3 regions of the Streptomyces sp. NPDC051976 genome follow, and region 2 is predicted to be linked to each of the others. Evidence: predicted binding sites of a transcription regulator. Region 2 holds the regulator's gene; each other region holds the start of a gene.
The links. Region 2 encodes HrcA, which represses chaperone genes, less so after heat shock. Its sites were predicted from a motif close to TTNGCACTCNGNNNNNCNGAGTGCNAA; they were not measured.
Positions count from the first base shown of each region.

Region 1: a site for HrcA is predicted at 4,528-4,554, ahead of groES (co-chaperone GroES). Genes of this name have one in related genera too.
Region 3: a site for HrcA is predicted at 3,160-3,186, ahead of groL (chaperonin GroEL). Genes of this name have one in related genera too.

Region 1 covers NZ_JBFAXL010000001.1:331,202-341,230, forward strand. Annotated here, with positions in the region: gene AB0M29_RS01510 (MOSC domain-containing protein) at 1-514, shown strand, start outside; gene AB0M29_RS01515 (SDR family oxidoreductase) at 698-1,501, shown strand; gene AB0M29_RS01520 (ester cyclase) at 1,540-2,244, shown strand; gene groL (chaperonin GroEL) at 2,322-3,947, opposite strand; gene groES (co-chaperone GroES) at 4,072-4,380, opposite strand; gene AB0M29_RS01535 (class I SAM-dependent methyltransferase) at 4,609-5,793, shown strand; gene AB0M29_RS01540 (polysaccharide deacetylase family protein) at 5,801-6,667, opposite strand; gene AB0M29_RS01545 (hypothetical protein) at 6,767-7,048, opposite strand; gene tsaD (tRNA (adenosine(37)-N6)-threonylcarbamoyltransferase complex transferase subunit TsaD) at 7,045-8,184, opposite strand; gene rimI (ribosomal protein S18-alanine N-acetyltransferase) at 8,177-8,686, opposite strand; gene tsaB (tRNA (adenosine(37)-N6)-threonylcarbamoyltransferase complex dimerization subunit type 1 TsaB) at 8,683-9,348, opposite strand; gene AB0M29_RS01565 (L,D-transpeptidase) at 9,449-10,009, shown strand.
Region 2 covers NZ_JBFAXL010000026.1:80,211-90,239, reverse strand. Annotated here, with positions in the region: gene AB0M29_RS24755 (PDZ domain-containing protein) at 1-2,032, opposite strand, end outside; gene AB0M29_RS24750 (hypothetical protein) at 2,055-2,432, opposite strand; gene AB0M29_RS24745 (16S rRNA (uracil(1498)-N(3))-methyltransferase) at 2,522-3,265, opposite strand; gene AB0M29_RS24740 (nitronate monooxygenase) at 3,262-4,326, opposite strand; gene dnaJ (molecular chaperone DnaJ) at 4,481-5,614, opposite strand; gene hrcA (heat-inducible transcriptional repressor HrcA) at 5,615-6,625, opposite strand; gene AB0M29_RS24725 (MBL fold metallo-hydrolase) at 6,808-7,542, shown strand; gene AB0M29_RS24720 (DUF3097 domain-containing protein) at 7,553-8,377, shown strand; gene hemW (radical SAM family heme chaperone HemW) at 8,456-9,688, opposite strand; gene AB0M29_RS24710 (ATP-binding SpoIIE family protein phosphatase) at 9,995-10,029, opposite strand, start outside.
Region 3 covers NZ_JBFAXL010000049.1:15,877-25,905, forward strand. Annotated here, with positions in the region: gene AB0M29_RS34305 (glucosyl-3-phosphoglycerate synthase) at 1-405, opposite strand, end outside; SAM riboswitch class I at 568-697, shown strand; gene thrC (threonine synthase) at 715-1,995, shown strand; gene AB0M29_RS34315 (ubiquitin-like small modifier protein 1) at 1,992-2,267, shown strand; gene AB0M29_RS34320 (cold-shock protein) at 2,800-3,003, shown strand; gene groL (chaperonin GroEL) at 3,371-4,996, shown strand; gene murQ (N-acetylmuramic acid 6-phosphate etherase) at 5,190-6,134, opposite strand; gene AB0M29_RS34335 (MurR/RpiR family transcriptional regulator) at 6,170-7,084, opposite strand; gene AB0M29_RS34340 (DUF4031 domain-containing protein) at 7,230-7,505, opposite strand; gene AB0M29_RS34345 (hypothetical protein) at 7,513-7,875, opposite strand; gene AB0M29_RS34350 (hypothetical protein) at 7,955-8,623, opposite strand; gene AB0M29_RS34355 (copper homeostasis protein CutC) at 8,684-9,394, shown strand; gene AB0M29_RS34360 (UvrD-helicase domain-containing protein) at 9,421-10,029, opposite strand, start outside.

The DNA.
Region 1 (10,029 bases), on a different contig from region 2:
CCTCGCCGGCGACCGGGTCTACGACGTCAAGCACCACGGCGGTACGCACCAAGCCGTGTACGCGTACGCCCGCGAGGACCTCGACCACTGGGAGCGGGAACTGGGCCGCACCCTGGACAACGGCGCCTTCGGCGAGAACCTCACGACCGCCGGTATCGACGTCAACTCCTCGCTGATCGGCGAGCGCTGGCGGATCGGCGCCGACGGGCCGGTGCTGGAGGTTTCCGCCCCGCGGATCCCCTGCGCGACCTTCGCGGGCTGGCTCGACGAGCGGCGCTGGATCCGGCGGTTCACCGAGCAGGCCCTTCCCGGGCCGTATCTCCGGGTGATCTCGCCCGGCGAACTGCGGGCGGGCGACGCCCTTGCGGTGGTTCACCGCCCCGCCCACGAAGTGACGGTGGCCCTGGCCTTTCGCGCCTTCACCACCCGGCCCGAACTCCTCCCCCTCCTCGCGGAGCTGGAGGCGTTGCCTCCGGAAGACCGCGCCCACATCCGCACCCGCCTCGCCCGGTAGTGCCCCGATAGGGGCGCGGGGAACTGCGCGACCAGCCGTCGCGCTCCTGCAGGTCACCACCGGCCCCAGAGGGGCAGATCGGTTGTTCTCGGACCACCGGCCGGTGGGGGCGGGCCGCGCAGTTCCCCGCGCCCCTAAAGACGGGGCACCGTCTTACGCAAGCGCACCGCCTAACCTGCGGGGATGACGACTTCCCTCATTACGGGTGCGACAGCAGGCATCGGGGCCGCGTTTGCGCGGCGGCTGGCGGCGGACGGGCATGGGCTGGTGCTGGTCGCGCGGGACGAGAAGCGGCTCGAAGGGAGCGCGGCTGAGCTGCGGGAACGGTACGGCGTCGAGGTGGAGGTGCTGGCGGCGGACCTGGCCACGGACGACGGCATCGCGGCCGTGGAGCGGCGGCTGGCGGACCGGGAGCGGCCGGTGGACGTGCTGGTCAACAACGCGGGGTTCGGCAACCGCGGCACCTTCCTCGACACCCCGCTCGCCGACGAGCTGCGCATGCTGACCGTGCACTGCGAGGCCGTACTGCGGCTGACCAGCGCCGCCGCGCGGCCCATGCGCGAGCGCGGCCGGGGCTCGGTGATCAATGTGTCGTCGGTGGCCGCCTTCATGCCGCGCGGCACGTACTCGGCGAGCAAGGCGTGGGTGGTCCGCTTCACCGAGGGCGTCGCCCAGGACCTGGCGGGCAGCGGCATCCGCTTCCTCGCGCTGTGCCCCGGCTTCGTCCGTACCGAGTTCCACGCCCGCGCGGGGATGAACGCCGGGAACGTACCGGACTGGGCGTGGCTCGACGCCGACAAGGTGGTGGCCGCCGCGCTGCGCGATCTCGGCGCGGGCAAGCGGATCAGCGTGCCCGACGCCCGCTACAAGGTCGCCGTCGCCGTGGCCCGCCACGTCCCCTCCCGCCTCTTCGGCGGCGTCTCGACCAAGGCGGGCCGCCGCTACGACCCCAAGGCGCCAGGGCGTGAACAGGACAAAAACGCCTAAAATGGAGCGAGGACAGGCGTGGATCCGAAGGAGGCGCCATGACATTCGTCCAGCTCATCGACTGCAAGACCAGCAAGTACGACGACATGAACCGGCTCATGGACTCATGGGTCGAGGCGACGCAGGGCAAGCGGACCGCCACCCATGCCGTCGTCGGGAAGGACCGCTCCGGCGACGGGCACTACGTGGAGATCGTCGAGTTCCCCTCGTACGAGGACGCGATGAAGAACTCCGGCCTGCCGGAGACCGACCGGATCTTCCAGGAAATGGTGGCGCTCTGCGACGAGATGCCGACCTTCACCGATCTGGAGGTCGTCCGCGACGACCAGCTCAACAAGGCGGCGGTGCGCCGTTTCCTGCTGGAGGTCTGCGGGCGCGAGGACCCGGCACCCTTCCACGAGCTGTTCGCCGAGGGCTACACGGAGCATGACGTCGGCACCGACGAGGTGACCCACAGCGTGAAGGAGGCGCAGGAGAAGACCCTCGCCTACCGGCGCGGCTTCCCGGACTTCACGTTCACCATCGAGGACCAGATCGCCGAGGGCAACAGGGTGGTCACCCGCTGGAGCTGGAGCGGCACCAACACCGGTGAGGCGTTCGGCATGCCGCCCACCGGCAAGCGGGTCGGGATGACCGGCACCACCACGTTCGTCTTCTCCGGCGGCAAGATGGTCGAGGGCTGGTGGCACTGGGACGCGCTCGGCATGATGCGCCAGCTCGGCGTCGTCCAGATGCCCGGCTGACACCGGACGCGATCAACGGGTGAGGCCCGGCATCCCCGAAGGGACGCCGGGCCTCACCCGTCGGAAAGGGAACCGCGTCAGTGCGAGTGCCCGTGGCCGCCGTGACCGGCCTCGGCGGGCTCCTCTTCCTTCTTCTCGACGACCAGGGTCTCGGTCGTCAGGAGGAGGGAGGCGATGGAGGCCGCGTTCTCCAGGGCGGAGCGGGTGACCTTGACCGGGTCGATGACGCCGGCCTTCACCAGGTCGCCGTACTCGCCGGAGGCCGCGTTGAAGCCGTGGTTCTTGTCCAGCTCGGCGACCTTCGCCGTGATGACGTAGCCCTCCAGGCCCGCGTTCTCGGCGATCCAGCGCAGCGGCTCGACCGCGGCGCGGCGGACGACCGCGACACCGGTGGCCTCGTCGCCGGTCTTGCCGAGGTTGCCCTCGAGGACCTTGACGGCGTGGACGAGCGCGGAGCCACCACCGGAGACGATGCCCTCCTCGACCGCGGCGCGGGTCGCGGAGATGGCGTCCTCCAGACGGTGCTTCTTCTCCTTCAGCTCGACCTCGGTGGCCGCACCGACCTTGATCACGCAGACGCCGCCGGCCAGCTTCGCGAGGCGCTCCTGGAGCTTCTCGCGGTCCCAGTCGGAGTCCGTGCCGGCGATCTCGGCCTTGATCTGGCCGACCCGGCCCTCGATCTCGGCCTTGTCGCCCGCACCGTCGACGATGGTGGTCTCGTCCTTGGTGATGGTCACGCGGCGGGCGGTGCCCAGCAGGTCCAGACCGGCCTGGTCGAGCTTGAGGCCGACCTCCTCGGCGATGACGGTCGCACCGGTGAGGGTGGCGATGTCGCCGAGCATGGCCTTGCGGCGGTCACCGAAGCCGGGCGCCTTGACCGCGACGGCGTTGAACGTGCCGCGGATCTTGTTGACGACCAGCGTGGACAGGGCCTCGCCCTCGACGTCCTCGGCGATGATCAGCAGCGGCTTGGAGCCACCGGCCTGGATGACCTTCTCCAGCAGCGGCAGCAGGTCCTGGATCGAGGCGATCTTGCCCTGGTGGATGAGGACGTACGGGTCGTCGAGTACGGCCTCCATCCGCTCCTGGTCGGTGACGAAGTACGGCGACAGGTAGCCCTTGTCGAAGGCCATGCCCTCGGTGAAGTCCAGCTCCAGACCGAAGGTGTTGGACTCCTCGACGGTGATGACACCGTCCTTGCCGACCTTGTCCATCGCCTCGGCGATCAGGTCGCCGACCTGCTTGTCCTGGGCGGACAGCGCGGCGACGGCGGCGATGTCCTCCTTGCCCTCGATCGCGCGGGCGGTCGCGAGCAGTTCCTCGGAGACGGCCTTGACGGCCGCGTCGATGCCCTTCTTCAGGGCGGCCGGGGAGGCGCCCGCGGCCACGTTGCGCAGGCCCTCGCGGACCAGCGCCTGGGCCAGCACGGTGGCGGTGGTGGTGCCGTCACCCGCGATGTCGTTGGTCTTGGTCGCCACCTCCTTCACCAGCTGCGCGCCCAGGTTCTCGTACGGGTCCTCCAGCTCCACCTCACGGGCGATGGTCACGCCGTCGTTGGTGATGGTGGGGGCGCCGAACTTCTTGTCGATGACGACATTGCGGCCCTTGGGGCCGATGGTCACCTTCACCGTGTCGGCGAGCTTGTTGACGCCGCGCTCAAGGGCGCGACGGGCGTCCTCGTCGAACTTCAGGGTCTTGGCCATGCCTGTGCACTACCTCGTCTACTCGTCATCGTCATCGTCAAGGACGGTCAAAGAAACCGCCCCGGGGACCCGGTCCGGAGGACTCGGAAACCCGGGGCGGGATCAGAGCTGCGGTGAAGCAGGTTTACTTCTCGACGATCGCGAGGACGTCGCGAGCCGAGAGGACGAGGTACTCCTCGCCGTTGTACTTCACCTCGGTGCCGCCGTACTTGCTGTAGAGCACGACGTCGCCCACGGCGACGTCGAGCGGCAGGCGGTTGCCGTCCTCGAAGCGGCCCGGACCGACGGCCAGGACGACGCCCTCCTGGGGCTTCTCCTTGGCGGTGTCCGGGATGACCAGGCCGGAGGCCGTGGTCTGCTCGGCGTCGAGCGGCTGGACCACGATGCGGTCCTCAAGCGGCTTGATGGCAACCTTGGTGCTGGCGGTCGTCACGATCCGACCTCCCCCTTCAAAGGGCTCACGGGAGTGTTCGTCAGGGTCGGCGACCTGGTAGGCCCGTCGTCGCGGGTGCCGGACCTGCCCGTCGCTGTCTGCTGGCACTCAGCGGTGTCGAGTGCCAGAACCGAGACTAGGACGCTCTTAGCACTCGGTCAAGCGGAGTGCCAGGCGCGCTGCTTGCATTGTCCCCGGCAGCTCCCCGCGCCCGGGGACAATGGAGTGGTGAGCGAGGGAATCGACGGGCTGCTGAGCCCGGCAGGGCAGGCGCTGCTGGCGTCGCTGCGCGACCACGACCCGGCCGACGAGTTGGCCGCCGCGACCCGGCTGCGCCGCGACCACGACGCGGACCTGGTGTCGGCCGCGCTCGGGCAGGCACGGCTGCGGCAGCGGGCGGTGGCGAAGTTCGGCGCGGCCGACGCGTACCGGATGTACTTCACGCCGGACGGTGTCGAGCAGGCGACCCGTACCTCGGTCGCCACCCACCGCGCCGCGCGGTTCAAGGCGTTGGGCGTACGGCGGCTGGCCGACCTGTGCGGCGGGATCGGCGGTGACGCGATCGCGCTGGCGCGCGCCGGGATCGAGGTGCTGGCCGTCGACCGCTCCCCGCTGACCTGCGCGGTGGCCCGCGCCAACGCCGAGGCGCTGGACCTGGCCGACCTGATCAAGGTGCGTTGCGCCGATGTCGCCGAGGTGGACACCTCCGGGTACGACGCGGTCTTCGTCGACCCGGCCCGCCGCACGGGCCGCGGCCGGACCTTCGACCCGGAGGCGTACTCACCGCCGCTGTCGTGGGCGCTCGGCGCGGCCCGCGCGGTGCCCTTCGCGGCGGTGAAGGTCGCGCCCGGCATCCCGCACGAGGCGGTGCCCGCGCAGGCCGAGGCCGAGTGGGTCTCGGACCGCGGCGACGTGAAGGAGGCGGCGCTGTGGTTCGGCACCACCCCCGGCGCGGTACGGGCCACCCTGCTGCCGGACGGCGCCTCGCTGTGCACCGCCGCCCCGCTGCCCGACCCCGAGGTGCGCCCGGTCGGCCGCTACCTCTACGAGCCGGACGGCGCGGTCATCCGCGCGCATCTGGTCGCCGAGGTCGCGCGGGCGCTCGACGGCGGCCTGATCGACCCGACCATCGCCTACGTCACCACCGACGCACCGCGGCCGACGCCGTACGCCACCGCCTACGAGATCACCGATGTGCTGCCGTTCGGCCTCAAGCGGCTCAAGGCGCTGCTGCGGGAGCGCGAAGTGGGGGTGCTGACGGTGAAGAAGCGCGGATCGGCGGTGGAGCCCGAGGAGTTGCGGCGCCGGGTGAAGCCGCGGGGGCCGAACGCGGCGACCGTCTTCCTGACCCGGGTGGCCGGGGCGCCGTCGATGCTGCTGGGCGGGCCCGCGTCCGTGGCGGAGCCGGAATGACCGCGGCTCAGACGTAGTCGTCCAGCCGGGCCACGGTGAAGCCCTGCCGGGAGATCTCGTTGAGCATGTAGGCGACCATCTTGGTCATCGACTCGCCCTTGAGCTCGCTGGGGCCGCGGAAGTGCGCCAGGATGATGTCGCCCGGGTGGTACTTGTGGTCGGGGCGCTGCCACTGCACCTTCTTGATCTGCATCGACTCGCGCCACAGGATGATCGCCCGCAGGGTGCCGCAGGACTTCACGGCGGCGCGGGTGTCGGCGTTGTAGTTGCCGTAGGGCGGGCGGAACAGGCCGGGCGCGGTGCCGTACTCGTGCGTCAGCTTCGTCTCCTGGCCGCATATCTCCGACTTCTGCCGGGCCAGCGACTCGGTGCGCAGGTTGGGGTGCGTCAGGGTGTGGTTCTGGATGTGGTTGCCCAGCCCCTGGAGGGGCTTGAAGAAGCCGTAGTCGTTCCTGATGATCGCGTCGGTCAGGAACATCGTGAAGGGGATCTTCAGGTCCCGCATCATCGCGACGAACTTCGGGTCCTTCTCGGCGCCGTCGTCGAAGGTGACGAACACGATCTTCTGGGTGGTGGGCACGTCGCTGACCACGGGTATCTGGGCGCCGCCGGTGTGCACCGGCTTCACGGCGGGGGGCGCCGGCGGCGGTGCCAGCGGGGTGACGCCCCATTTGCGGAAGGCCGCCGCCCGCGCCGCGTCGCCGTTCTTCCCCTCGCCCTTGCCGTCGTCCCCGCCGCCTCCGGTGGACTTCCCCGCGGCGCCGGTGGACGCGGTGGTCGCGGCGGGAGACGGTGACGAACCGGAGGACGAGCAGCCCGCGGTGAGCAGGACGCCGGCCGCGGCCAGCAGCGGGAGTATTCGCTTGATACGCATGTCAGTGGCCCTACGTCGGTGCTGTGGACCACCTGCGGGAGCGCGGCCGAGGGCGAGCACGACCCTCCGGCCGCGCCCTCACCCTGGACGATGCGAGTTTCAGGCCCCGGGTTCCACGGAGACCGACGTGAAGCGCCAGCGGTGCACCGGGCGGCGGACCAACTCCGCGGCGGGCTCCGGCAGTTCCGGCAGCCCGGTGGCGCGGTCGGCCGCGGGCACGTCCCACCAGGTCAGCACCAGGACCCGGTCGTCGGGCGCGGTGAGGAACTCACGGCGCAGCGGTGTGCCGGGCAGGGTCCTGCTCTGTTCCCGTGCCCAGGCGAGGAGTTCGGGGCCGCGCCCCTCGGCGGCGGCGGCCTCCCACATCAACGTGACGGTCATCCGTACAGGTTGCCCTTGCTCAGCTCGTGCAGATGATCGTGGCCGTGATCGTGACCGTGGCCGTGGGCGCCCTCGGGGCCGTGCTCGTGGGTGTGGCCGGGGACCGAGACCTCGGTGACCGGCAGCGAGGAGTCGGCGGGCAGTTCGAAGGTGGACGAGGGGCGGTTCCTGGCGACCATCTCGGCGCCGAGCGCGGCGACCATCGCGCCGTTGTCGGTGCACAGCCCGGGGCGCGGCACCCGCAGCAGGATGCCCGCGTCCTCGCAGCGCTCCTGGGCGAGGCTGCGCAGCCGGGAGTTGGCGGCGACGCCGCCGCCGATCATCAGGTGGTCGACGCCGTTGTCCCGGCAGGCGCGGATGGCCTTGCGGGTGAGCACGTCCACCACCGCCTCCTGGAAGGACGCGGCGACGTCGGCGAGCGGCACCTCCTGGCCGTCCCTGCGGCGGGCCTCCACCCAGCGGGCGACGGCGGTCTTCAGCCCCGAGAACGAGAAGTCGTACAGCGGGTCGCGGCCGCCGGTCAGCCCGCGCGGGAACGCGATGGCCTTCGGGTCGCCCTCGCGGGCGTGCCGGTCGATGGCAGGGCCGCCGGGGAAGCCGAGCCCCAGCACCCGGGCCACCTTGTCGAACGCCTCCCCCGCCGCGTCGTCGATCGTCGCGCCCAGCGGGCGTACGTCGCCGGTGATGTCGGGCGCCAGCAGCAGCGAGGAGTGCCCGCCGGAGACCAGCAGCGCCATCGTCGGCTCCGGCAGCGCGCCGTGTTCGAGCTGGTCGACGCAGATGTGCGAGGCCAGGTGGTTGACGCCGTACAGCGGCTTGCCCAGTGCGTAGGCGTACGCCTTGGCCGCCGACACCCCGACCAGCAGCGCGCCCGCGAGCCCGGGGCCCGCCGTCACCGCGATGCCGTCGAGGTCGCGCGCGCTGACCCCGGCCGTCTTCAGCGCCCGCTGGATGGTGGGAACCATCGCCTCCAGGTGCGCCCGGCTGGCGACCTCCGGCACCACGCCGCCGTAGCGGGCGTGTTCGTCGACGCTGGACGCGACCGCGTCGGCCAGCAGGGTGTGCCCGCGCACGATGCCGACACCGGTCTCGTCGCACGAGGTCTCGATGCCCAGGACAAGGGGTTCGTCAGCCATGGATCTCAGTTTCTCGGATGCCTGTCACGGAAGAAGCGGGGTCGGCCAGCCGCATGACGAGGGCGTCCACGTTGCCCGGCTGGTAGTAGCCCTTGCGGAAGCCGATCGCCTCGAAGCCGAAGCGTTCGTAGAGGCGCTGGGCGCGGGAGTTGTCCACCCGTACCTCCAGCAGCACCTCGTGGCACTCGGCGTCGGTCGCGGCCTGCAGCAGGGTGGCCAGCAGCCGGGCGCCGAGGCCGGTGCCCCAGTGGTCGCGGGCCACGCCGATGGTCTGTACGTCACCGGTGCCGGCGATCGCGGCGAGCCCGGCGTAGCCGACGGTCCGCCCGTCGGGTTCCTGCGCGAGGACGTAGGTGCGGGTCGCGGCCGGGTGCCGGGCGTCCGACAGCTCCGACCAGAACATGCCGCGCGACCAGGCGTCGTCGGGGAACAGGTCGTGCTCCAGAGCGAGTACGGCGTCCAGGTCCCACCACCGCATCTCCCGCAGCGTCACCTCGCTCACCGTGGCAGTACCGCCTTGTACCCGGCGGGTACCTGCGCGTCGGGGCGCCGCAGGTAGAGCGGGAGCGCGGGGGCGAACGGCTCGCCGGTGGCCAGCCGGTGCGCGGCCAGCGCCGCGAGCGCGCCGGCGGACTGGTGGTCGGGGTCGGGGCGGCGGTCGGTGAAGACGTCCGGGTAGAGCGCGGCTCCGGCGCCGACCGAGGGCAGTCCCGCCACCGCGTCGGCGATCTCGGCCGGGCGGTCGACGGCGGGCTCCGTCGTACGGCGGCGGGGGCCGTCGTACCGCGCCCAGTAGACCTCCTTGCGGCGGGCGTCGGTGGCCACCACGAAGGGGCCGTCGAGTCCGGCCTCCCCGGCGGCCCAGGCCAGCCCGTCCAGCGTGCAGACGCCGTGCACGGGGACGCCGAGCGCGTCGCCGAAGGCCGCGGCGGTCACCAGGCCGACGCGCAGCCCGGTGTACGGGCCGGGGCCGACGCCGACCACGATCCCGCTGACGTCGGCGAGCACGCGGCCCGCCGATCCGAGCACCCGGTCCACGGTGGGCACCAGGAGTTCGCCGTGGCGGCGCGCGTCCACGACGGTCGACTCGGCGAGCACCCGCTCCCCGTCGTGCAGCGCGGCGGTGACGGCGGGGGTGGCGGTATCGAAGGCAAGCAGCAGCACGCCCCCAGGGTACGGCTCGTGTTCCCGGGGGCAGGGCCGCGGGCGGAGCGGCTGCTACCGTCAACTCGGACAAATGCCATGAATGCAGCGGAGGACGGCCGTGGCCAGGATCAAGTCGGGCACCCTTGTCTCGGGACTCACCGCGGCGGCCCTCGGCGCGGTCCTCGTCCTCGCCGTCCAGGCAGCGGGCTCACCGTCCGACCGGTCCACCGGGGCGGGCGCCCCGGCCTCGGCGTCCCCCGCCGCGGCCGCGCCGGCCCCCGGCAGCGCCGCCGCCCGCCACCCGCTCCCCGACCGCTCGGGCGTCGGCCGGCGGGTGGTCTACAGCGTCGCGCGCAAGCGGGTCTGGCTGGTCGGCGACGACGACGAGGTGCTGCGCAGCTACGCCGTCGTCCCCGGTGAGATCGCCCCCGGCAAGGGCACCCACCGGGTCTTCGCCCGCCGCGCCAAGGGCACCGGCGGGGACGGCGCCGAGGTCGAGTACGTCGTCCTGTTCGCCTCCGCCGGCGGCACCAACGTCGGCTTCAGCGCCACCGCCAGCGGCTCCCTGTCCTCCCCCGGCGACAGGAAGAAGACGGCCGCGATCCGCGAGTCCCGCGACGACGCCCTGGCGCTCTGGCAGACGGCGACGATCGGGGCCACGGTCGAGGTCGTCAGGTAGTCGGAAGGTCAGTCAGTAGC
Region 2 (10,029 bases):
TGACCAGTACCCGGTTGCCGTCGCCGGTCACCGCGAAGCCGTCGACGTCGTCGGCGATGTCCTCGATACGCAGCTGCCCCAGGTCGTAGCGCTCCAGCACCGAGCCGGGCGGCTGCGCCTCGGGGGTGGCCAGGCCCGCGCCGAGGACGCCGACCAGCGGGTGGCGCAGCCAGAGCACCCCGCCCTTGGCCGCCCGCAGCGATGAGTAGCGGCCCGCCTCCACGGGGAACGGCACGATGCGGTCGGCCAGGCCCTCGGGGTCCACGCGGGTCGCGGGAGTACGCGGCCGGTCGTCCTTGTCGCCGCCTTCCTTCGCCTTGGCCGTCCCCTCCGGCTCGTCCGCCGCGTTGTCGGCGTCGTCGTCCGCCGCGTCGTAGGGGCGGCCGTGCCGCTGCGGGCCGAACGGCGACGGTGTGGTGGCCGCCAGTGTGATCAGGTACGGGCGGCAGGCGTTGGGGAAGGACAGGTCGAAGACATGCGCGTCGTAGACCGGGTCGAAGGCCCGCTCGGACAGGAACGCCAGATGGCGGCCGTCGGCGGTGAAGGCGGGCGCGAAGTCGTTGAACCGCAGCGGGGTCGCGTCGGTCACCGCGAGGTCCGCGGTCGCCGCGAGCTTGAGCTGCCGCAGGTCGCCGGGGCCGGGGTGCGACCAGGCCAGCCACGCGGAGTCCGGGGAGAAGGTCAGCCCCGAGGCGTCGCCGCCGTCACCCGCGGCCACCTCGCGGACCTCGCCGGTCTGGGTCTCCACCAGCAGCACCCGGCCGTCGTGCGAGGCGACGGCGATCCGGTGCCCGTCGGGCGACACCTCCAGCTCCAGCACCCGGCCGAGGCGGCCCGCGGCGAGCCTGCGCGGCGCGCCGCCGGAGGTGGTGCCGGACGTGGTGCCGGTGGCGGGGGCGACCTCCAGGGCGTCCTCGCCGTCGGCGTCGGTGACCCACACGACCTGCTGCTCCCCGTCGGCGCCGCCCTGGCCGAACACCCGCGGCAGCCGGGTCCGTACTCCCGGCTCGGCGGCCAGCGCCCGCGCCGGGCCGCCGCGGTGCGTCACCCAGTGCGTGGTGCCGCGGACCTCGACCGCGCTGCCGCGGCCGGTGTGGTCGGGGCGCGCGTCGCCCAGGTGGTGCGCGGCGCGTACGGGGTGCGGCCGGAGGTCGGTGCGCTGCCCGCCGAGCACCACCTCCAGCGGGCGCGACGCGGCGTCCGGGTCGGTGCCGGTGTCGAGCGCGTCCACCAGGTACAGCCGGCCGCCCGCCGCGTAGGCGACGCGTACGCCGTCGGTGGCCGCGTGGCGGGCGTAGAAACCGGCGCCCGCGCCGGGCCGTCCGAGCGGGCTGTGCCGCCGCAGGTCGCCGCCGTCGGGCAGGCTGGAGTACAGCGCGCCGGTGCCCTCGTGGTCGGAGAGGAAGGCGATCCGCTCCCCCACCCACATCGGGCACTCGATGTTCCCGGCGAGATCGGCGTGCACTCGCCGGAAACCGCCGTCACCGGCCGGGTCGATCCACAGCTTGCCCGCGGTGCCGCCGCGGTACCGCTTCCAGTACGCGGCCTCGCGGCCCATGGTGACCGACTGGAGCAGCACCGCGCCGTCCGGGCCGTACGCCAGGTCGCCGACCGGGCCGTACGGCAGCGTGCGCGCGGGGCCGCCGTCGAGCGGCACCTCGCGGGCCCAGGTGCGGCGCGAGGACGCCTGGCCGTGGGCGGTCACCGCCACCAGGGCGCCGTCGGGCGTCCAGCCGCGCACAGCGGTGCGGATGTCGCCCCAGTACGTCAGGCGCTGCGACGCCCCGCCCTCCAGCGGCGCCACATGCACCTCCGGAGCGCCGTCCCGGGTGGACGTCCAGGCCACCGACTCGCCGTCGGGCGACACCCGGGGGCGGCCCACCGGCATGTTGTCGGCGCTGACCCGCCATGCCCTGCCGCCGTCCAACGGCGCCACCCACACGTCGTCCTCAGCGGCGAAGGCGATCAACTCCCCGTGCGGGTGGGGGTGTCGCAGATACGAGGGGTGCGCCTGGCGCGAGCGGTCCGTCACTCCGCCACCCTAACCACCACGATCAACTCTTCGCCGAGCAGTTTCCCAGGCCCCGGACGTCCCAGACGGTCTTCTTGCCGACCACCGCGGTGAGATGGCCCTTCACGCACTTCTGGTCCAGCTGCTGGGTCACGCTGCCCTTCACCGTGATCTTCTGCTTGTCGTCGGTCTGGCCGAGGCAGGTGACCTTGTCCTCGGTCTTGCCCGTCGTGGCGCTGCACGACAGCCAGGCCACATGGACCTTGTCGTTCTTGAGCGCTTGCGTCGCCAACTGGTCGGTGGTGGCCGACACCGCGCTCGCTCCGAGACCGTTCGCGGGATCACAGCCCGCGGTCGCCAGCGTGGCGGCCACCGCGATGAGTAACCCGGCTCCCCACTTCAACTTCCTTGCCCGTCCCATCCCTCCACGGTCCGCCTGTCGGCCGCCGCCGTAAATCCCCCCGACGACGGACTTGTCCCTTACGGGATGCGCGGGGGAAGGGGTGACGCTCAGCTCCAGCGGGAGGTACGGCCGAGCAGCAGCGCGCCCGCGGCGACACCCGCGGTGGAGGTGCGCAGCACGGTGGGGCCGAGGCGGTACGGGGGCGCGCCGGCGGCGGCGAAGGCGGCGAGTTCCTCGGGAGCGACGCCGCCTTCGGGGCCGACCACCAGCACCACGGACCCGGAGGCGGGCAGCGGGGCGGCGGCCAGCGCGCTGGAGCCCTCCTCGTGCAGGACGCCCGCGAAGTCGGCCTCGGCGAGCAGCGCCGCCACCTGACGGGTCGTCATCAGCTCGGCCACCGAGGGGAATCGCAGCCGCCGCGCCTGCTTGGCCGCCTCGCGGGCCGTCGCCCGCCACTTGGCCAGCGACTTGGCGCCGCGGTCGCCCCGCCACTGGGTGACGCAGCGGGCCGCCGCCCAGGGCACGACGGCGTCGACGCCGACCTCCGTCATGGTCTCCACCGCCAGCTCGCCGCGGTCGCCCTTGGGCAGCGCCTGGACGACGGTGATCCGCACCCCGGGCTCGGGTTCGGCGCGCACCTCCCGTACGTCCACGTCGAGCACGTCCTTGCCGGAGACGGCGGCGACGACACCGTACGCACCGCGCCCGGTGCCGTCGGTGAGCACGATGTCCTCGCCGGGCTCCAGGCGCCGCACGGAGACCGCGTGGCGGCCCTCGGGTCCGGTGACGGTGATACGGGCCGGATCGCCGTCCAGCGCCTCGGGGGCGACCAGGAACACCGGGGCGGTCACGCGAGCACCTCCCGGGCCGCCTCGATCTCCTCGACGAGCAGTTCGACCAGGCGCCCGGCGGAGACGTCGCGGGCCAGCCGGTGGCCCTGGCCCGCCCACAGCGCCATGCCCTGCGGGTCGCCCGCCGCGGCGGCGGCCTTGCGCAGGGCGGATGTCAGGTGGTGGATCTGCGGGTAGCCGGGCGGGGCGTACGGGCCGTGCTCGCGGACGAAGCGGTTGAGCAGGCCGCGGGCGGGCCGCCCGGAGAAGGCGCGGGTCAGCTCGGTGCGGGCGTAGACGGGGTCGGTGACGGCCCGCTTGTGCAGGGGGCTCGCGCCGGACTCCGGGCAGACCAGGAAGGCGGTGCCGAGTTGGGCCGCGTCGGCCCCGGCGGCCAGCACCGCGGCGATCTGGCCGCCGCGCATCAGCCCGCCGGCGGCGATCACCGGCAGCGTGACCGTCTCGCGTACCTGCGGGATCAGGGCGAGCAGGCCGATGCCCGCGCAGTCCAGCTGCGGGTCGTCGCGGTGCGTGCCCTGGTGGCCGCCGGCCTCCACGCCCTGGACGCACACCGCGTCGGCGCCCGCCCACTGCGCGGCGAGCGCCTCGGACGGCGAGGTGACGGTCACCACGGTGTACGTGCCGGCCTTCGCGAACGCCTCGATCACCGCGCGGTCGGGGCAGCCGAAGGTGAAGCTCACCATCGGCACCGGGTCCTCCAGCAGCAGGGAGATCTTCGCGTCCCAGGCGTCGTCCGTGCCCGCCTCCGGGTCACCCAGCGGCGTCCCGTACCAGGCGGCCTCGCCCGCGAGCTGCTCCGCGTAGACCGCGACCGCCGACGGGTCGGCGGTCGGCGCCTGCGGCACGAACAGGTTCACCCCGAACGGGTGCGAGCTGAGGTGCCGGACCTGCCGGATCTCCTCGTACAGCGCCTCGGGCGTCTTGTACCCCGCGGCCAGGAACCCCAGGCCCCCGGCCGCGCCCACGGCGGACGCCAACTGCGGGTTGGACGCACCACCGGCCATCGGCGCCTGGATGATCGGATACGTCGAGAACGACGACAGGTCGGTCAACGCGGACATGCCGTCATCGTCCCACGCGGCTTCGCCGTCCGGCGCGGCACCCTGACCCCCGCGGCCCCTACCGGCGGTAGCACCAGGCCCCTGCGGCGGGCCCGGCACCGCCGGGACGCGCCGCGGGGGGGCGGGAAGAAAGGGGCCTTGCGGCCCCCTTCCCCTAGCGGCCGTTGAAGGCGTCCTTCAGGCGGGAGAAGAGGCCCTGCTGGCCGGGGGCGAACTGGCCGGTGGGGCGTTCTTCGCCGCGGAGTTTGGCCAGGCGCCGGATGAGGTCTTCCTGGTCGGCGTCGAGCTTGTTGGGGGTGACGACCTCGACGTGGACGACGAGGTCGCCGCGGCCGCCGCCGCGCAGGTGGGTGATGCCGCGCTGGTGCAGCGGGATCGACTGGCCGGACTGGGTGCCGGGCCTGATGTCGATCTCCTCCAGCCCGTCGAGCGTCTCCAGCGGGCACTTGGTGCCCAGCGCTGCCGCCGTCATCGGGATGGTGACCGTGCAGTGCAGGTCGTCGCCGCGCCGCTGGAACGTCGGGTGCGGCACCTCGCGGATCTCCACGTACAGGTCGCCGGCCGGCCCGCCGCCGGGGCCGACCTCGCCCTCGCCCGCGAGCTGGATCCGGGTGCCGTTGTCGACGCCCGCCGGGATCTTGACGGTCAGCGTACGGCGGGACCGCACCCGCCCGTCGCCCGCGCACTCCGGGCACGGGGTCGGCACCACGGTGCCGAAGCCCTGGCACTGCGGGCACGGCCGGGACGTCATGACCTGGCCGAGGAAGGAGCGGGTGACCTGCGAGACCTCGCCGCGGCCGCGGCACATGTCACAGGTCTGCGCCGACGTCCCCGGCGCCGCGCCCTCACCGCTGCACGTGCCGCAGGTGACCGCGGTGTCGACCTGGATGTCCTTGGTCGTGCCGAACGCGGCCTCGTCCAGCTCGATCTCCAGCCGGATCATCGCGTCCTGGCCCCGCCGGGTGCGCGAGCGCGGCCCGCGCTGCTGCGACTGCCCGAAGAAGGCGTCCATGATGTCGCTGAAGTTGCCGAAGCCGGCCCCGAAGCCGCCCGCGCCGCCGCCACCGGCGGCCGACAGCGGATCACCGCCGAGGTCGTAGACCTGCTTCTTCTGCGGGTCGGAGAGCACCTCGTAGGCGGCGTTGATCTCCTTGAACCGCTCCTGCGTCTTCGGGTCCGGATTGACGTCCGGGTGCAGCTCGCGGGCGAGTCGGCGGAAAGCCTTCTTGATCTCGTCCGGGCCTGCGTCGCGGCGCACGCCGAGTACGGCGTAGTAGTCCGTGGCCACTTACGACTCCGCCAGGATCTGTCCGACGTAACGTGCCACTGCGCGTACCGCTCCCATCGTTCCGGGGTAGTCCATGCGGGTCGGTCCGACCACGCCGAGTTTGGCGACTGCCTCGTCGCCCGAACCGTAGCCGACCGCCACCACGGAGGTGGAGTTCAGGCCCTCGTGAAAATTCTCATGGCCGATGCGAACCGTCATCCCCGAGTCCTCGCCGAGCAGCTTGAGCAGCACCATCTGCTCCTCCAGCGCCTCGAGGACGGGCCGGATCGTCAGCGGGAAGTCATGGTTGAACCGGGTCAGGTTCGCCGCGCCGCCGAGCATGATCCGCTCCTCGGTCTCCTCGACCAGCGTCTCCAGCAAGGTGGCCAGCACGATCGAGACCGCGGCGCGGTCGTCGGGGTCGAAGCTCTCCGGCAGGTCCTGCACCAGCGGCGGCACGTCGGCGAAGCGGCGGCCGACGACCCGGCTGTTCAGCCGGGCCCGCAGATCCGCGAGCACCGTCTCGCCGACCGGCACGGGGCAGTCGACCAGCCGCTGCTCCACCCGTCCGGTGTCGGTGATCAGCACCAGCATGATCCGGGCGGGCGCCAGCGCCAGCAGCTCCACGTGCCGCACCGAGGACCGGGTCAGCGACGGGTACTGCACGACCGCGACCTGCCGGGTGAGCTGCGCGAGCAGCCGTACCGTACGGGCCACCACGTCGTCGAGGTCGACCGCGCTGTCCAGGAAGTTCTGGATCGCGCGGCGCTCGGCGGCCGAGAGCGGTTTCACTCCCGCGAGTTTGTCGACGAAGAGCCGGTAGCCCTTGTCGGTGGGGATACGGCCCGCGCTGGTGTGCGGCTGGGCGATGTACCCCTCGTCCTCCAGAACCGCCATGTCGTTGCGGACCGTGGCGGGCGATACGCCCAGCCGGTGCCGCTCGGTCAGCGCCTTGGAGCCGACCGGCTCCTCGGTGCCGACATAGTCCTGGACGATGGCACGCAGCACTTCGAGCCTGCGTTCGCTCAGCATCGCGCACCTCCAGCCGTAGGGCTTCGCCGGTATCCGTCTGCCTGGCACTCCGCCATTTCGAGTGCCAGCTTCCCCGCAGCAAGTGTACGGCGCGGTAGCAAGGGCTCCACAAGGGCACCGCAAGCCGATCGTTAGGCGCGCGATTCGGCGGGCGCGGCGATACGGTCGCCCTCGTGGATTCTGTGGAGAGCACGGGCGAGTCGGTGTGGGAGCAACTGGCTCCCGGCGTCGCTCGGCGAAGACTGCCCTACCTCGATGTGACCATCGGCCTGGTGGTCGGTGAGGTCGGCGTCCTGCTGGTGGACACCGGGTCGACGCTGCGCGAGGGCGCCGAGCTGCGGGAGCAGGTCGAGGCGCTGACCGGCCGTCCCGTCACCCATGTCGTCCTGACGCACGGCCATTTCGACCATGTCTTCGGCACGGCCGCCTTCCCGGGCGCCGAGGTGTACGGGCAGGCGTCGCTCGCGGGCTATCTGCACCGGGAGCGGGACGCGCTGCGCGCGTCGGCCGTCGCGCTGGACACCGACCCGGACGAGGCGGCGGCCGCCGCGGACGCGCTGGTCGTGCCGGGGCACGGCGTGGACGGCGAGTACCCGCTCGACCTCGGCGGCGACCGCCGGGTCCGCCTGGTGCACCCCGGCGCCGGGCACACCGACCACGACCTGGTCGTGGTGGTGCCGGGCGCCACCGCGAGCGACCCGACGGTGGTGTTCTGCGGCGACCTGGTGGAGGAGTCGGGCGAGCCGCAGGCCGGGGACGACGCCGTCCCCGAGCGCTGGCCCGCCACCCTGGACGCGCTGCTCGCCCTGGGCGGCGAGACCGGGCGCTACGTCCCCGGCCACGGCGCGGTGGTCGACGCCCGCTTCCTGCGCGCCCAGCGCGACGCCCTCGCCGCCCGCTTCGACGCCGCTCCCTAGGATTTCCCCCATGCGCAGCAGGAACTACGACGCCGACCTGACCCCGCCCTGGAAGAAGAAGGGCGCCGCCGCGCCCGAGGTGGCCGCGGAGACCGATCTGGTGGTCGAGGAGGCCGCGACGGGGTTCTGCGGGGCCGTCGTGCGGTGCGAGCGGACCGCCGAGGGCTTCACCGTCACTCTGGAGGACAGGTTCGGCAAACACCGGGTCTTCCCGATGACGCCGGGCGGCTTCCTCATCGACGGCGAAACCGTCACCCTGGTGCGGCCCGGGCCGCCGTCCCCCCGCGGCCCGCTGCTGTCGGCCTCCGGCTCCATCGCCGTCACCGGCGCCAAGGCGCGCGTCGCCCGCGCCGGGCGGATCTACGTGGAGGGCCGTCACGACGCCGAGCTCGTGGAGCGGGTCTGGGGCCACGACCTGCGGGTCGAGGGCGTCGTCGTGGAGTATCTGGAGGGCGTCGACGACCTGCCCGCCATCGTGGACACCTTCTCGCCCGGCCCCGACGCCCGGCTCGGCGTCCTCGTCGACCACCTGGTGCCGGGTTCCAAGGAGTCCCGTATCGCCGCCTCCGTCACCGGCTCCGACGTGCTCGTGGTCGGCCACCCGTACATCGACGTCTGGGAGGCCGTGAAGCCCGCCTCCGTCGGCATCCGCGCCTGGCCGCGCGTCCCCAGGGGCCAGGACTGGAAGACGGGCGTCTGCGAGGCTCTCGGCTGGCACATGAGCACCGGCGAGGCGTGGCAGCGCATCCTGGCGTCGGTCCACACCTACAAGGACCTGCAGCCGGAGCTCCTGGGCCGGGTGGAGGAGCTGATCGACTTCGTCACCGCGCCGTAGCGGCCGGGGCGACCGCGGGGAGCGGCAGCCGCCGACGGGGCCGGGCCACGGGCTGGTGGGCGGGTGGGTACGGCCCGCTCAGTCGACCAGGTCGCGCACGACGGCGTCGGCCAGCAGCCGTCCCCGCAGGGTGAGGACGGCGCGGCCGTCCGCGTAAGGGGCGGGCTCCAGGAGCCCGTCCGTTACGGCGCGGGCGGCGGCGGCCGTGCCGTCCGCCGCGAGGAGCGACAGCGGGCAGCCGCCGGACAGGCGCAGTTCCAGCAGGATGCGCTCGACGCGGCGGTCCTCCGCGGTGAGGATCTCCCGGCCCGCCCCCGGGCTGCGGCCCTCGGCCAGTGCCTGGGCGTACGCCCCGGGGTGCTTGACGTTCCACCACCGCACGCCGCCGACGTGGCTGTGGGCGCCGGGGCCCGCGCCCCACCAGTCGGCGCCGGTCCAGTACAGCTCGTTGTGGCGGCAGCGCCCGGCGTCGGTGGTGGCCCAGTTGGAGACCTCGTACCAGTCGAAGCCCGCCGCGGCGAGCCGCTCGTCGGCGATGAGGTAGCGGTCGGCGTGCACGTCGTCGTCGGTCATCGGCACCTCGCCGCGCCGGATCCGCCGGGCGAGCTGCGTGCCCTCCTCGACGATCAGCGCGTAGGCCGACACATGGTCGGGCCCCGCGCCGCTCGCCGCGTCGAGCGAGGCCCGCCAGTCGTCGTCGGACTCGCCGGGGGTCCCGTAGATCAGGTCGAGGTTGACGTGGTCGAACCCGGCCGCGCGGGCCTCGGCGACGCATGCCTCGGGGCGCCCCGGGGTATGGGTGCGGTCCAGCACCTTCAGGACGTGCTGCCGGGCGCTCTGCATGCCGAAGGAAACCCGGTTGAAGCCGCCCGCGCGCAGTTCGGCCAGGTACCGGGGGTCGACGGACTCGGGGTTGGCCTCGGTGGTGACCTCGGCGCCGGGCGCGAGCCCGAACTCCTCGCGGATGGCGGCCAGCGCCCGCCCCAGGTCGGCGGCCGCCAGCAGTGTCGGGGTGCCGCCGCCGACGAAGACCGTCTCGACCTGCCGCGGGTCGTCGCCGAGCACCTTCCTGGCCAGCCGGATCTCGTCGACGAGCACGTCGGCGTAGTTCTCCCGGGAGGCCAGAGCGCCGCCCGAGCCGCGCAGCTCGGTCGCGGTGTAGGTGTTGAAGTCGCAGTAGCCGCAGCGCGTCGCGCAGTACGGCACGTGCAGGTAGAAGCCGAGCGGCCGCCCATCGGCCCCGTCCAGCGCGTGCGCGGGCAGCACCCCGTCCGCGGGCACGGGCTCACCGTCAGGCAGTACAGAAGGCATCCCCCCAGTATCCGTCACCCGGAACCCTCCCCCACCCGCCCCGAAACCGCCTGCCCGGCGGGGCGGCGCGCGCCGGGTGCGCGCATCCGGCAACGGACCCGCCAGCCGACGGGCGGACGACGGGGGCGGGTGGGTGTATCCGTCACCCCAAGCCCTCCCCCGCGCCTGCTCGGCGGGGCGCACCGGGCGGGCGGATCCGGCAAACGGCCCCACCGGGCGCCGGGCGGACGGCGGGGCGGGCGGGGGGTCTGTGGGTGGGTCCGGCGCACGGATCGCTGCCCCGTCCCGCCGTGGGGCGGGCGGGCGTCAGTGGGCCTGGAGGACCAGTAGGGCGAGGTCGT
Region 3 (10,029 bases), on a different contig from region 2:
CTCGCGCAGATCCGCGTCGATGAAACAGATGATCTCGCCGCTGGTCACCAGCAGTGACCGCCAGAGCACCTCACCCTTGCCCGGCACGGCCGGCAGCCGCGGCAGGATCTCGTCCCGCCGCACCACCCGGGCCCCGGCGTCCGCCGCCACCCCCGCCGTACGGTCGAGGGAGCCGGAGTCGACCACGATCAGCTCGTCGACGAGCGGCACCTCGGCGGTCATGAGGTCGCGGCGGATGGCGGTGACGATCTCGCCGACCGTCTCCTCCTCGTCCAGCGCGGGCAGCACGACGCTGACGGTGCCCTGCGCCCCCGCCGCCCGCTTGGCCGCGAGCAGCGCGTCCAGCGGCCGGTCGGCCGCGGTCCAGGACCGCTCGGCCAGCCACCGTTCCACCTCGTCCAGCACGTGCGGGTCTCCCTCTCGGCCTGGTGTTGTATCCATCTCGCGGTTCGGACGACTATCTCAACTGTCACGCTCGTCGGTTACAGTCTTGAACAACGCGTAAGAGCCCGGCATGCCGGGGTCGCCACGCGCACAAACGCCCGGATGCGTCATCCGGTGCCATACCGCTCATCCAGAGGGGCAGAGGGAACGGCCCGTTGAAGCCCCGGCAACCCTCCCGCCGACCGCGAGGTCACACGGTGGGGAAGGTGCCAATTCCGTCTTGTGGCGATGTCCGTCACAAGGAAGATGAGGAGAAAGGGCCTCGCCATCATGGCTGTGCAGACCGTCGCCGCCGACACCACCACCCCCTTCGGACCCGCCGCGGCGCTCTCGTGCCGCGAGTGCGGCACCCGCTTCCCGCTGAGCCCGATCTTCGCGTGCCAGGAGTGTTTCGGCCCGCTCGAAGTCGCCTACGACCTGCCGCTCGGTGACCCGGAGTCGCTGCGCAAGCGGATCGAGGCCGGGCCCACCAACATCTGGCGGTACGCGCCGCTGCTGCCGGTGCCCGCCGACGTCGCCGACAAGCCCAATCTGAACCCCGGATGGACCAAGCTCGTCAAGGCCGACAACCTGGCCCGTGAGCTGGGCATCACCGGTGGCCTGCACATCAAGGACGACTCCGGCAACCCGACGCACTCCTTCAAGGACCGCGTGGTGGCCATCGCACTGGAGGCCGCCCGCACCTTCGGCCTCACCACCTTGTCCTGCTCCTCCACCGGCAACCTGGCCGGCGCGGTCGGCGCCGCCGCCGCCCGCGCGGGCTTCCGCTCCTGCGTGTTCATCCCGCACGACCTGGAGGCGGGCAAGGTCGTCATGGCCGCGGTCTACGGCGGCGAGCTGGTCGGCATCGAGGGCTCGTACGACGACGTGAACCGCTTCTGCTCCGAGCTGATCGGCGACCCGATCGGCGAGGGCTGGGGCTTTGTGAACGTGAACCTGCGCCCGTACTACGGCGAGGGGTCCAAGACGCTGGCGTACGAGATCTGCGAGCAGCTCGGCTGGCGGCTGCCGGACAACCTGGTCGTCCCGATCGCCTCCGGCTCCCAGCTCACCAAGATCGACAAGGGCCTGCAGGAGCTGATCAAGCTCGGCCTGGTCGAGGACAAGCCGTACAAGATCTACGGGGCCCAGGCCGAGGGCTGCTCGCCGGTGTCGGTGGCGTACAAGGCCGGTCACGACGTCGTACGCCCGGTGAAGCCGGACACGATCGCCAAGTCGCTGGCGATCGGCAACCCCGCCGACGGGCCGTACGTGCTGGACATCGCGCGGCGCACCGGCGGAGCCGTCGAGGACGTGAACGACGAGCAGATCGTGGACGCCATCAAGCTGCTCGCCCGCACCGAGGGCATCTTCGCCGAGACCGCGGGCGGGGTGACGGTGGGCGTGCTGAAGAAGCTCATCGAGACCGGGCAGCTCGACCCGGCCGCCGAGACCGTCGTGCTGAACACCGGCGACGGACTGAAGACCCTGGACGCGGTGGCGCCCACCACCGGGCCGACCGCGACCATCCGCCCCACCCTTGCCGCGTTCCGAGAGGCTGGCCTCGCATGAGTGCTTCTGTTCGTATCCCCACCATTCTCCGTACCTACACCGGCGGCCAGGCGGAGGTTCCGGCCGACGGGGCGACGCTTGCCGAGGTCATCGAGTCGCTGGAGAAGAATCACGCGGGCATTTCCGGGCGGGTTCTCGACGACACCGGAAAACTCCGTCGTTTCGTGAACGTTTATGTCAACGACGACGATGTCCGTTTTTCCGAAGGACTTGACACGGCCGTTCCGGACGGCGCGAGCGTGTCGATCATTCCGGCGGTCGCGGGCGGCTGAGTACGGCCGTTGAAGGAGTCTTCACGGTGCGCTGAAGACGTACGGAAGGCGTACTGAAGGCGTCACGGTTACCGGCAGTCACCAGAACCGAAATGTGCCCCGTTCACCCTTTGCGGTGGATGGGGCACCGGTCTGTCCGGGCTCCGTCGGGGGTCGCAACGGGCCTACGCGGGGCGGTAGTTGAAAACTTGTACAGTTGCCGGGGGCAAGTTGCCACCCCTGTGGTTGGTGCGGCGATTTATCGCCAAATTCACGTGACGAATGTCCTGAAGGTGCTGTATGTCCGGTCCGAGATGCCCCGTCATAAGCACCTTTCCTGTGGTATTTCGGATCGATCACGCCAGGAATTCTCGTCCAATTGACCTGTTGCACTGGGCATCCGTGCAGATACATTCAGCCGCGGTCGACGCGTTCCGGCGCACACCCCCCAGGGGTCTCCTTGCCACCGGTAAGGGGTCCAACGGCGGGTGAGGTCTGACCCGGACCCGCGGAGTGCGGGGCCGCGATAGGGCCAGTAATAGGGGAGTTAGGAATGGCTCAGGGCACCGTCAAGTGGTTCAACGCGGAGAAGGGCTACGGCTTCATCGCGGTCGACGGTGGTGCGGATGTTTTCGTCCACTACAGCGCGATCCAGATGGACGGTTACCGCACCCTCGAAGAAGGCCAGCGAGTCGAGTTCGAGATCTCGCAGGGTCAGAAGGGGCCGCAGGCGGACATGGTCCGGCTGGCCGGCTGACAGCTCCGGCGCGTTCGGCCACCGACGCGACGCACTCACGCCGAAGGGTCCGTACCTCAGCCGAGGTGCGGGCCCTTCGTGCGTCCCGGACGTCCCGGTGCGTCACGCGGCGGGCACGGCGAGTGCCGGGCAGGGGCCTGGAGTTATCCACAGGCGCTTGCACTCGATGGGGTCGAGTGCTAATCATTGGCGTTAGCACTCTACGAGTGAGAGTGACAGAAGGACTGGGTCGGTGAGGCCCGCTCGGCCGTCGGAAAGGAACCGGCGACCAGGCTGGCCGTCCGTCGCGGGCGCCACGCGGTCCGGAGCAATCCACCCCTCCCCCGCTACCGCGGTGCGGGGGGACCCCCAGGGAGGACCACTTCACATGGCAAAGATCATCGCGTTCGACGAGGAGGCTCGGCGCGGCCTTGAGCGCGGGATGAACCAGCTCGCCGACGCCGTCAAGGTCACCCTTGGTCCCAAGGGCCGGAACGTCGTCCTTGAGAAGAAGTGGGGCGCCCCCACGATCACCAACGATGGTGTGTCCATCGCCAAGGAGATCGAGCTGGAGGACCCGTACGAGAAGATCGGCGCCGAGCTGGTCAAGGAAGTCGCGAAGAAGACCGACGACGTCGCCGGTGACGGCACGACGACCGCGACCGTCCTCGCCCAGGCCCTGGTCAAGGAAGGCCTGCGCAACGTAGCGGCCGGCGCCAACCCGATGGCCCTCAAGCGCGGCATCGAGAAGGCCGTCGAGGCCGTCTCCGCCGCCCTGCTGGAGCAGGCCAAGGACGTGGAGACCAAGGAGCAGATCGCTTCGACCGCCTCCATCTCCGCCGCCGACACCCAGATCGGCGAGCTGATCGCCGAGGCCATGGACAAGGTCGGCAAGGAAGGCGTCATCACCGTCGAGGAGTCGCAGACCTTCGGGCTCGAGCTCGAGCTCACCGAGGGCATGCGCTTCGACAAGGGCTTCATCTCCGCCTACTTCGCCACCGACCTGGAGCGGATGGAGGCGTCGCTCGACGACCCGTACATCCTGATCGTCAACTCCAAGGTCTCCTCGGTGAAGGACCTGCTCCCGCTGCTGGAGAAGGTCATGCAGTCCGGCAAGGCGCTGCTGATCATCGCCGAGGACGTCGAGGGCGAGGCGCTGTCGACCCTGGTCGTCAACAAGATCCGCGGCACCTTCAAGTCCGTCGCCGTCAAGGCCCCGGGCTTCGGTGACCGCCGCAAGGCCATGCTCGGCGACATCGCCATCCTCACCGGTGGCACGGTCATCTCCGAGGAGGTCGGCCTCAAGCTGGAGAACGCGGGCCTGGACCTGCTCGGCCGCGCCCGCAAGGTCGTCATCACCAAGGACGAGACCACCATCGTCGACGGTGCCGGTGACACCGACCAGGTCGCCGGCCGGGTCAACCAGATCCGCGCCGAGATCGACAACAGCGACTCGGACTACGACCGCGAGAAGCTCCAGGAGCGCCTGGCGAAGCTCGCGGGCGGCGTGGCCGTCATCAAGGCCGGTGCCGCGACCGAGGTCGAGCTGAAGGAGCGCAAGCACCGCATCGAGGACGCGGTGCGCAACGCGAAGGCCGCCGTCGAGGAGGGCATCGTCGCCGGTGGTGGCGTGGCCCTGCTGCAGGCCACCGCGGTGTTCGAGAAGCTCGAGCTCGAGGGTGACGAGGCGACCGGTGCCAACGCGGTCAAGCTCGCGCTGGAGGCCCCGCTCAAGCAGATCGCCGTCAACGGTGGTCTCGAGGGTGGCGTCATCGTCGAGAAGGTGCGCAACCTGCCGATCGGGCACGGTCTGAACGCCGCGACGGGTGAGTACGTGGACATGATCGCCGAGGGCATCATCGACCCGGCGAAGGTCACGCGTTCCGCGCTGCAGAACGCGGCGTCCATCGCCGCGCTCTTCCTCACCACCGAGGCCGTCATCGCCGACAAGCCGGAGAAGGCCGCTGCCGGCGGCGCCCCCGGTGGCATGCCGGGCGGTGACATGGACTTCTGATCTGGCGATCAGAAGCCCACTGGCTGCACCACAGCGGTGCTCTCCTCCCTCCGGAGGGGGGCACCGCTGTGTTTTCCCCACCCGCCCGCCCTTTGTCCTCAAGCGCCGGACGGGCTGAAAGATGCTTCTGGAGGGGCGCTGCCTCGGGCCTTGTCCTCAAGCGCCGGACGGGCTGGGTTTTGCTTCTGGACGGCTAGCCGCGGGCGGTGTTGAGGGCGGTGCGGAGGTGGCCGTTGGAGGCGGTGAGGAGGCGGGTGGCGGTGGGGGCGTCGATGTGGGCGAGGAGGGTGAGGATGGCGGGCTTGACCTCGCCGTCGGTGGCGCGGAGGGCGGCCTCGATGGCGGCGTCGCCCGCGCCGGTGGCGAGGGCGACGATACGGCGGGAGCGGGCCCGCAGCTTCTCGTTGGAGGCGCGGACGTCGACCATGAGGTTCCCGTAGGTCTTGCCGAGCCGGATCATGGTGATGGTCGAGAGCATGTTGAGGACGAGCTTCTGGGCGGTGCCCGCCTTGAGCCGGGTGGACCCGGCGACGAGCTCCGGCCCGACGACGACCTCGATCCCGTGGTCGGCGGACGCCGCCAGCGGGGAGTTGGCGTTGCAGGAGAGCCCGACGGTGAGCGCCCCGGCGGCCCGCGCGTGCTCGACGGCGCCGACGGCGTAGGGGGTCCGGCCGGAGGCGGAGATGCCGACAACGCTGTCGGCGTCCGTCAGGCCCAGCTCGTCGAGATCCGCCGCGGCCAGCTCCTTGCTGTCCTCGGCACCCTCGATCGAGGTGATCATCGCCGTGGGCCCGCCCGCGATGAGCCCGATGACCTCCTTGCCCGGAGTGGTGTTGAAGGTCGGCGGGCACTCGCTCGCGTCGAGTACGCCGAGCCGCCCGGCCGTACCGGCGCCCGCGTAGATCAGCCGCCCGCCGCGCGCCATCCGGGCGGCGATCCCGTCGATGGCGGCGGCGATCACGGGCAGCTGCCCGGCGACGGCGGTCGGCACGGTGACGTCCTCACCGTTCATCGTCCGCGCGATCTCCAGGGTCGGCATCCGGTCGATCTCGGCGAGCTCGGGCCGGATCGCCTCGGTGGTGAGGGTCTCCAGCTCGCGGCGCAGCTCGGTGTAGTGCGACATATGCGGCTCGTTCATCCTTCTACTGTGAGCGGGGGGATGGGCGGTACGGGTCAGACGCGGCCGGTACGCGGCCGATGCCGATGGGCGAGTGCTTCGTACGAGGCGGACAGCGCCGGGGCCGCGTTCTCGTAGGTGCGTTGCGCCACGCCGATGAACAGGCAGTCGACGACGAGCAGTTGACTCGTACGGCTGGACATGGCGGCGGGCCGCAGCTCGCTCTCCCGGGACGTCGAGGTGGTCAGCACGAGGTCGGCGTACTGGGTGACCGCGCCGTCCGGGCGGCCGGTGATGGCGATGGTGGTCGCGCCGCGGTCGAAGGCGGCCCGCAGCGGCTCGATGACGTCGTGCGTGGAGCCGGAGTGGGTGATGGCCAGCGCCACGTCGCCGGGGCGCAGCTGCACGGCGTTGGTGACGGCCAGGTGGGGGTCGGCGTGGGCGTGCGCGATCAGCCCGATCCGCAGCAGCTTCTGGGCCAGGTCCTGGGCGACCAGGCCCGAGGCGGCTATCCCGTAGACGTCGGTCCTGCGGGCGGCGGCCAACGCCAGGACCGCGGCCTCCAGTTGGACCATGTCGAGCTGCGCCGCGGTGTCCGCGAGGGTCTGCTGCTCCTCCAGGGCGAGCTTGGTGACCACGTCCGCGAGCGGGTCGTCGACGGCGATGTCGGCGGTGACGGCCGGTGGCGCTCCCGCGGCCTGCTGGGCGGCGAGCGCGGCCAGCGCGAGCCGCAGGTCGCGGTAGCCGGGGTAGCCGAGCAGCCGGGCGGTGCGGACCACCGTCGCCTCGCTGGTCCCGGTGTGCACGGCGAGTGCGGTGACGGTGAGGTGGGAGCAGCCGGCGGGATCGCCCGCGACGGCCTCCGCGACCCGCTGCATCGAGCGGGTCATCGAGGGGCCGAGCGTGCGGACCTTGGCCGCGAGGGCCCCCGGGTCCGGGGGCGTGACGGGGATGACGGGCGCGCCGGGCACGCCGCGGAGGGCGCGGGCGCTCAGGGGGAAAGTTTCCTTCACGCTATAGGTCACCCTGTGAAAGGTATTTTCATGCACGGTCCTCGTCAAGGCCGCCGACAGCGGCTCACCGCCGGCTGCGGCACCCTGGGCGCCCGGGAATGACCTAGCTGCTCGCCGCAGGCGGGTGCTTACGGCGGCGCAGGCCCGCGCGGGTCAGACGGTCGACGAGTTCCTTGCTGCCGATCTCGATCGCACCGAGGGCGACCGCCTTGCGGTAGCTGGTCGAGGGGATGTCGTAGTGGTCGCGCTCGAAGGCGCGGGCCGGGGCGCCGAGGCGGGCGGCGAAGGCGTGCAGCTCCTCGTACGAGACATCGCTGACCAGGTGGGACCAGAAGCGGCCGTGGCCGGGCCAGTTCGGCGGGTCGATGTAGACGGGCACGGCGGCGTCACGCGCCCAGCGCGCCGACGGGGGCGACCACCGCGCCGCGCGCCTCGCAGACCCAGTGCGGGTCGGGGCCGAGCTCCGGTTCCACCGCGAGGGCGTGCGGCTCCTCGCACTCCGGGCAGAGCGGCCAGCGGCCGTATGTCTCCAGCAGGGCGTCCTGGACGTCCTGCGCGACCAGCCCGGCCACGTACTCGGCGCCGTCCGGCCACTGTTCGAGCCACCAGCGCCGCGCGCTGACCGCGTCCTCGACCAGCGACACGATCTCCGCCTGCGCCACGTCACGGGCGGTCAGGTCCGCCAGGACCAGGGCGCGCGCGCTGTGCAGCGCCGCTTCGCACATGTCGGGTCCACCATCCATCGCCATTCCCCCATTGTCGCAAGTCGCCGGGGTGCCGGCGGCGGCCGACCGGCGGCAGAAGCGGGTGACCGGGAGCGGCAGCGACCTACGCCTCCAGGAGTTCCAGCTCCGTGCTCAGGTTGCGGCGGGCCACGGACTCCCAGTGCTCCTGGCCGTAGGGGGTGCGGAAGAGGCGGGGGAGGTCGAGGAGTTGGCGCAGGACGGCGGCGCGTCCGGCGCGGAAGTCCTCGTCGGGCACGAAGCCGTACTCCTCGCGGACCGCGGCGGCGTACGCGGCGTAGTCGGCGGGGCTCCCGGCGAGCACCGCGAGGTCGGCGTCGCACAGCACCTCGCCGTTGTGGTCGCCCTCGGCCGGGTCGTGGGTGACGGTGAGCCGGACCAGCCGGGCCACCTCGGCGGTGCGCTCGGCGTCCACCCCGGCCTCGGGCAGGGCGCGTTCCGCCAGATGGGCGCTGCGTTCCTCGTTCTCCGAGCGGTCCGGGCGGTAGACCGCGTCATGGAACCAGGCGGCCAGCGCGACCGCCTCGGGGTCGTCGGCGTACGAGGTCAGCTCGGTGGCGCGGGCCAGGACCGCCACGAGGTGGTCCAGTGTGTGGTACCGCCGCTGCGGCTCGGCCCAGCGGTCGAGCAGATCGCTCCCGTACGGCACGGGGTCGGGGGCGTCGGCCGCCGTCCGGCAGCGGTCGAGCAGGTCGCACCACTCGGCCAGCAAGGCGTCGTAACGGTGGTGTGCGGCGGTCGTCGTCGTGGGCATGCGGGTAATTGTGCGCTACACGTCTCGCGCGCGAGTGACGCATGTGGCACTCTTGCTCATATGTCTAGACCAATATTCGAGGTGATCGCCCTCGGCGCGGAAGACGCCGCAGCGGCCCAGGAGGGCGGTGCGGACCGCCTTGAACTGGTCACCGACATGGCCGCGGACGGCCTCACCCCGTCCCGCGCCACCTTCGGCGCGATCCGCGCGGCCGTCGACATCCCGCTGCGGGTGATGCTGCGGCTGTCCGACGGGTTCAGCGCCGGGAGCGCGCGCGAACTGGACGCCCTGTGCGAGGCCGCGCAGGGGCTGCGGGCGGAAGGGGCCGAGGAGTTCGTCCTCGGCTTCCTCGACGGGCGGGGCCGGGCGGACCTCGACGCGATCCATGCCCTCGTCGACGTGATCGACGGCTGCGGCTGGACCTTCCACCGGGCGCTCGACCGCACCGCCGACCGGGACGCCACCCGGCTCCAACTGGCGGGGCTGCCCGGACTCGACACCTACCTGACCGCCGGATCGCCCGCAGGCGTCTCCTCGGGCCTTGCCGTACTCGGCGAGGAGGCCGCGCGCAGCGGCGAGCCGGGATACGAGCCGACGCTGCTCGTCGGCGGCGGCCTGCTGCTCGAACACCTGCCGGTGCTACGGGCCGCGGGCCTCCACGGCTTCCACGTGGGCGGCGCCGTGCGCCCCGCGGGCTGGGCCGGTCCGGTCGACGTCAGCGCCGTCCGGACCTGGCGCGCCGCCCTCGACGCCCCGGTGGCCGTGGCCTGAGGGGTCCACGGCCCGGCGTGTGCCCCTCACTCCACGAGCGCCTCCGGCAGCGGCGCCGAGTGCAGTACCGCGAGGCCGGAGACCGCGCGGGTCAGCGCCACGTAGAGGCGGCGCAGGCCGGTGCGGGTGTCGGGCTCGGCCGAGACGATCGCGGCCGGGTCGTCCAGCACCACGTAGTCGTACTCCAGGCCCTTGGCCAGCGAGGCGGGGACCAGGGTGAGGCGGGCGTCGGCCGAGGTCTCCTCACCGGGGGAGAGGTGGCGGACGCCGGCCGCCGCCAGCGCCTCGGTAAGCGCGGGGATCCGCGTGTCGGCGGCGATCAGGCCGATCGAGCCTTCGTTGCCGAGCGCGGCGTCGCAGGCCGCCAGCACGGCCGCGTCCAGCTCCCCGGGCGTCACGGCCTCGACCGTCAGCGCGCCCGGCGACTCACGGACCGAGGTGGCGGGCGCCAGACCCGGGGCGATCGAGGGCAGCAGCCGGGAGGCGTACGCGATGACCTCGTGCGGTACGCGGAAGCCGCGGGTCAGCTCCTCGACCCTGGCCTCCGGCTTGCCCAGGTGCTCCAGGGCCTCGGGCCACGAACCGGTGGCCCACGGGGTGGTGCCCTGGGCGAGGTCGCCGAGCACGGTCGCCGA